DNA from 2 places in the Bariatricus sp. SGI.161 genome. Region 2 is predicted to be linked to the other one. Evidence: predicted binding sites of a transcription regulator. Region 2 holds the regulator's gene; the other holds the start of a gene.
What was found. The regulator NrdR, encoded in region 2, represses ribonucleotide reductase genes. The targets are predictions, from matches to a motif close to CACAANATNTTGTG.

Region 1: a site for NrdR is predicted at 1,311-1,324, ahead of nrdD (anaerobic ribonucleoside-triphosphate reductase). Genes of this name have one in related genera too.

The regions. Positions count from the first base shown of each region.
Region 1 is NZ_JBNPLX010000021.1:63,623-67,056, reverse strand. Features, by position in the region: gene ACQRBH_RS12560 (hypothetical protein) at 1-133, opposite strand, end outside; gene ACQRBH_RS12555 (helix-turn-helix domain-containing protein) at 257-472, shown strand; gene ACQRBH_RS12550 (YczE/YyaS/YitT family protein) at 563-1,204, shown strand; gene nrdD (anaerobic ribonucleoside-triphosphate reductase) at 1,373-3,434, shown strand, end outside.
Region 2 is NZ_JBNPLX010000016.1:10,414-13,847, reverse strand. Features, by position in the region: gene ACQRBH_RS10505 (exodeoxyribonuclease III) at 2-754, opposite strand; gene truA (tRNA pseudouridine(38-40) synthase TruA) at 790-1,524, opposite strand; gene nrdR (transcriptional regulator NrdR) at 1,669-2,118, opposite strand; gene ACQRBH_RS10490 (glycoside hydrolase family 3 N-terminal domain-containing protein) at 2,232-3,041, opposite strand; gene ACQRBH_RS10485 (PRC-barrel domain-containing protein) at 3,123-3,368, opposite strand.

The sequences.
Region 1 (3,434 bases), on a different contig from region 2:
GATGCGTTTCCGTAAGATTGGAAGAAGTAAAAATGGTAGAATGCATGACTTTGTAAGGCTGGTTTTCAAACCAGACGAAAAACAGCAGAATAAGCATAAATACAATGGCCGTAAGCCGCCTCTTTTGCTTCAATATCTTCACTCCCTTCACGGATAAGAACAGACACTGTATCTTATTACAGTGTAAATTAATATATCTATTTTTTCAATGGAAATATGGGTATACTTAACACAAAGAAATGGCATGGTGTTGAGTATGAGTAAGATAGTGATTGATTTGGAAAGAGTTCTGGCAGAAAAAGGTGTCAGTAAAACACAACTTTGTTATATCTGCAGGCTGCAGCGGACACAGTTGAATAACTACTGTAAGAACAAGGTTGTCCGTGTCGATTTGAACACAATTGCAAAAATCTGCGATTGCCTCGAATGCGATGTAAATGACATTTTAAAATTGGAAAAAGAAGAAGTATAGCGGCTGCTGCCTGTTACAGGCAGCGGTTGTTTTTATGAGCATTGATATGTTATATAAATGATAATCAGCTGAAATAGGAGAAGTAAAGCAATGGATAAAAGAAATAAAAGAATATTAATGAGTGTTCTGGGGGTTGTCATATGTGGAATCAGCATCGGTCTTTTCAAACGATCAACATTTGGCGTTGATCCGTATCAGACGCTTATGGGTGGGGTGGACGCAGTATTGCCAATTAGCTTTGGTACTATGTATGTCATTGCAAACATCTGCCTGTTGATGTTTTCTTTAATTCACGACAGGCATCGAATCGGACTTGCAACACTGATCAATCTGTTTTTCCTGGGGTATATTGCCGACTATTCTCACCAGTTTCTGAAAAGTGTATTTCCGGATATTGGATTAGCAGGAAGAGTGGTCATGCTTCTTATGGGGATTGTGATTATGTGTCTTGCTTCTGCGTTTTATTTTACCGCAGATCTAGGAGTATCTACTTATGATGCGGTTGCTTTGATTATTTCTGAAAATTGGAAAGTGGGACCTTTCAAATATTGTCGTATTGCATGTGATCTGGCGTGTGTAGTCATAGGTGTTGCCTTATTTCTGATATCGGGACAGCCGGTGTCAGGACTTACTGAACTTGTGGGATTGGGAACGATCATTACTGCCTTTTTTATGGGGCCGCTGATAGAATTTTTTAATGTCCATGTTGCTCTGCCTTTTTTGAACAAATAATTTTCAGTTCGTAATTTGGCTGTTTTATGCTGCCTTTCATAAAAAAATAAAATATTTTATAATTTCTTCTTCCCTTTATAGTAATTTTAGTGTATGATAGTAAATGCACTAGATATAGTGCATGGGAAAATAATAAAAACAATATTTAGTACAAAGGTGAGGACGAGTATGAGAATAGACGTAAAAACGAATGTAATTAAGAGAAATGGGGAAGAGGTATATTTTGACCTGACGAAGATTATCAATGCGATCAAAGCAGCGAACAATGAGGTGGACAGGATCCATCAGATGAATGAATATCAGATTATGGCCATTGCGGACAATGTTGCGGATCAGGTACAGGAGTCTACACATGCGGTTCATGTAGAGGATATTCAGGATATGGTAGAGCGCGGCATTATGGAGATGCGTGGCTATGAGGTGGCGCAGAAGTATGTCCGCTATCGTTTTAAGCGAGAGTTGACTCGTAAGTCTAACACGACGGATAATGGAATTCTGTCTTTGATCGAGAATATTAATGAGGAAGTGAATCAGGAGAATTCGAACAAGAATCCGGTGATCAATTCTACGCAGCGTGATTACATGGCCGGAGAAGTCAGCAAGGATTTGTCAAAGCGTATACTTTTACCGGAAGAGATTGTAAATGCCCACGAAGCTGGAATCATTCATTTCCATGATTCTGATTATTTTGCGCAGAAGGAACACAACTGTGATCTGATCAATCTGGAGGATATGCTGCAGAATGGTACAGTCATCAGTGAGACGATGATCGAGAAGCCGCACAGCTTCTTTACGGCTTGTAATGTAACGACGCAGATTGTGGCACAGGTCGCAAGTAATCAGTACGGCGGACAGTCATTTTCACTGGCACATCTGGCACCGTTCGTAGATGTCAGCAGAAAGAAGATCCGTAAGAATGTCATTGCAGAGCGGGAAGAATGCGGCGAGAGTATGGATGAACAGATCATCGATAAAGTAACTGAGCGCAGATTAAGAGACGAGGTAAAGAGTGGAATCCAGACGATTCAGTATCAGTTGATCACGTTGATGACCTGTAATGGTCAGGCGCCATTTGTTACGATGTTCATGTATCTGGATGAGGTGGAAGAAGGACAGACCAGAGACGACTTGGCAATGATCATTGAAGAAGTGCTGAAGCAGAGAATGCAGGGCGTGAAGAATGAAAAAGGCGTATGGATCACACCGGCATTTCCGAAGCTGATCTATGTGCTGGATGAGGATAATATTACGGAAGATTCCAAATACTGGTATCTGACAGAGTTATCTGCACAGTGTACGGCAAAGCGTATGGTGCCGGATTATATTTCCGCTAAGATTATGAAGCAGTTGAAAAAGGGAAATGTATACACATGTATGGGCTGCCGTTCTTTCCTGACGGTCGAAGAGAGTCAGAAGAATCCGGATGGTTCTTATAAGTTCTACGGACGTTTCAATCAGGGTGTTGTTACGATTAACCTGGTGGATGTGGCATGTTCTTCTGAAGGAGATATGGATCGGTTCTGGAAGATTCTGGATGACCGTCTGGAATTATGCCATCGTGCACTTCGCTGCAGACATGAGAGACTTCTGGGAACCGTATCAGACGTTGCTCCGATTCTGTGGCAGCATGGTGCACTGGCACGTCTGAAGAAAGGCGAGACCATTGATAAATTATTATATAATGGATATTCTACGATTTCATTAGGCTACGCAGGCCTCTATGAGATGTGTATGCGCATGCTTGGCAAGTCACATACAGATCCGGAAGGAAGAGTATTTGCCCTGAAGGTTATGCAGAGACTGAATGATAAGTGTGCAGAGTGGAAAGCAGCAGAGAATATCAGCTATTCAGTATACGGAACGCCGATGGAATCCACCACTTATAAGTTCGCAAAATGTCTTCAGAAGAGATTTGGAATTATCAAAGGTGTTACAGATAAGAACTATATTACAAATAGCTATCATGTTCATGTATCCGAAGAGATTAACGCGTTTGACAAGCTGGAGTTTGAAGCCGATTTCCAGAAATTGTCTCCGGGCGGAGCAATCAGCTATATCGAAGTACCGGATATGCAGCAGAACATTCCGGCAGTGCTGTCCGTAATGCAGTTTATCTATGATCATATTATGTATGCAGAGCTGAATACCAAGAGTGATTATTGCGAAGTATGCGGTTATGACGGAGAGATTCTGATCAAGGAAGACGAATGTGGCAAGCTGATCTGGGAAT
Region 2 (3,434 bases):
TTTATTGAAAATCCAGCTCTACCGGGCAATGATCAGATCCCATCACATCCGTCAGGATCTTAGCATCTACAAGACGTTCTTTTAAAGCTTCAGATACACAGAAGTAGTCAATACGCCACCCTGCATTCTTTGCTCTTGCACTGAATCGATAAGACCACCAGGAATAGATCCCTTCAGCATCCGGATAAAAATATCGGAAAGTATCAATAAACCCAGCATCCAAAAGCGAAGAGAATTTCTCTCTCTCTTCATCCGTAAAACCGGCATTCTTCCGGTTCGTCTTAGGATTCTTAAGGTCAATCTCCTTGTGTGCAACATTCAGATCCCCGCAGAAGACTACTGGTTTCTTCTCTTCCAGCTTCTTGAGATATGCCAGAAAATCATCTTCCCACTGCATTCTGTATGGAAGTCTTGCCAATTCATTTTGAGAATTCGGTGTATATACCGTAATAAAATAATAGTCTTCAAATTCCAGTGTAATCACGCGGCCTTCCTGGTCATGCTCTTCTATGCCGATTCCATAGGACACAGAAATCGGCTCTTTTTTTGTAAATATTGCTGTCCCTGAATATCCTTTTCTTTTCGCATAGTTCCAATACTGGTAATATCCAGGAGTATTCAACTCCAGCTGACCTTCCTGCATCTTAGATTCCTGGATACAGAATATATCCGCATCCGCCTGCTGAAAGAATTCCTCAAATCCCTTCTGCACACAGGCACGGATTCCATTAACATTCCATGAAATAAACTTCATTGATTATCCTCCCACTCTTTCGAGAATCTTTATTTTTAATAATATACTTTCCGCAGGAACAACCCTCTTGCCGGTGCCAGAAAACCAGCCAGACTTCTGTCCTCCGCAGCAATAACGACCGGAAGCTTAGACGCATCCCTCTTGCCAGTACCGATCTCTAATAATGTTCCAGTCAATATTCTTACCATATGATATAAAAATCCGGTACCATAGTAGGTGATCCTGACTTTCTCACCATTACTTACGATCTTAATATTGGTAATCCGGCGGATAGGATCTTTGCATTCCTTATCGTCGGTAAAACTGGTAAAATTCTTCGGCCCGATCAAATACTTGGTCGCATCACGCATCGCTTCAATATCCAGTTTCTCAGGATAATGATAGCAGTATCTGCGTGAAAATACATCCGGCTTCTCTCTACAGTCAATATAATATTCATATTTTTTCCCTTTTGCACTCTTGCGGGCATGGAAACCATTCTTTACAAGTTCCACCTTCACAATACGAATATCTTCAGGAAGATACCGGTTCAATGAATCTTTTAACTCTTTGGTATCATATAACTTTGTTAATTTTACGCTCGCCACCTGGCCTCGGGCATGCACTCCGGCATCCGTTCTGCCAGACCCATCAACATGTACCCGATATCCGACCAGCTTCCCAATGCTCCATTCCAGAATAAACTGAATGGTGTTGTCAGTGGTAGCCTGACGCTGCCATCCCTGGTATCTGCTGCCATCATAAGAAATGGTTAACTTGTATGTTCTCATATATCTCACCCAATCTATAATCGTATCTCTATAGCACCATCTGTTTCTGTTAAAAATATATAATATAAAAAAGGAAGAAGCAATCCCTTTTTCTTGCTTCTTCCCTTATTCTATCACTTTATTACTATCTAAGCAAATATCTTCTTATTTTAATATTTTTTTCAGTTCATCCATAAAGGTGTTCACATCTTTGAATTCTCTGTATACAGACGCAAAACGCACATATGCAACTTCATCGAGTTCTTTTAATTCTTCCATTACAAGTTCTCCAATCATGCTGCTTGGAATCTCCTTCGCCTCCTGGTTAAATATCTTCGTCTCAATCCTGTCGATTGCATGCTGTATAGCTTCAGCAGATACTGGTCTTTTGTAACAGGCCCTTAAAATTCCATTCTCAATCTTACCGCGGTTATACTGCTCACGGTTATTATCCTTCTTGATAATGATCAATGGAATCGTCTCTACCTTTTCATATGTCGTAAACCGCTTTCCACACACATCACAGGAACGGCGCCGGCGAATTGAATTGCCATCCTCGGCAGGTCTGGAATCAATAACTCTGGTATCTGGATGATTACAATATGGACACTTCATCTTGCGTTATTCCTTTCTCATCGTACTTGTATACAGTATATCGGTTAAATGAACAGAAGTCAAATTACTTTTGGCTGATATCTAATTTTAAATTCACAATCCGCCTTACAGATTCATTGATTCGTTCTTCTGTCAGCCTGCCATCTCCTACCGCAGATAACACACCCTGATACGCTTCCTGAAAATTCTCCGGCATTGATACCATTGATAAACGGAACCAGCTCATTTGCCATCATCTCATCCAAGGTTTTATTCGTATACGCATATCCGGCATGCGTATCAGCCTCTGTCGCTCCATGCCCGGGATAGTGCTTTATGACTGGGATAATATTCTGATCCTGTAGTCCCTTCATCTCTGCCAGCATCATCTCAGAAACCAGATTACAGTCTGTTCCAAATGATCTGGAACCAATCACAGTATTCGACGGATTCGTCAGCACATCTGCATCCGGTGCATTATTCATATTAAATCCCAGATCATACAGGAAGCTTCCAATCTTTGCTCCTACATTATAGGCATTCTGAGGGTCTCCAGTTGCACCGATCACACTCATACTGTCAGTCTTCTCCAGATTAAAACTCGGATTATTGCTAAACCGGCTGACTGTACCGCCTTCTTCATCCACACTGATAAATAATGGCAGTCCTATTCTCTGATAAGAATACTCCTGGACATTCTTCACCATTTCCCGTACTTGTTCCGGATTCTCAAGATTCTGTGACATGTAGATAAAGCCGCCGACCGGATACTGGCTGATTGCATTCTGAGTCGTCTCGCCTGCGGCAATGACAACTCCTACTCCTGTCAATTCTTCTGGGGTTACAATGAATAACTGTGCTACTTTCTCATCCAAAGTCAGAGAATTTACGATTTCCTCTACTTCTGCCTTGCGCTGTTCCTCTTCGGATAACTCAGGTTCCACAGTCTGAACAGATTCCGGCTTTTTATCAGATTCTGATTTTACTTCTGACTGCGTCTCTTCAAACTTATCATTCTGTTTTTGTTATTTTTTTCTTTCCTCATGTATCTCAACCAGAATAATATCTGGCCCAATCTTTTTGATACATTTAAAAGGAATAATATATTCTGACCCATCACATAAAAAGCCACAGATCTTTCCCGCCTTTGGAATCACCAGTGCTTCGATACATCCATTACACTCATCTATAATCAGATCTACCACGTACCCTAGTTTTTTGCAATCACATGCATTAATCACTTCTTTATTCTCCAATTCACACAGACGCATATCCACACCACCCATATTCAAACCGCAGATTCTGCCATCGTCACCTTCTTTGTCACCATAACAAAA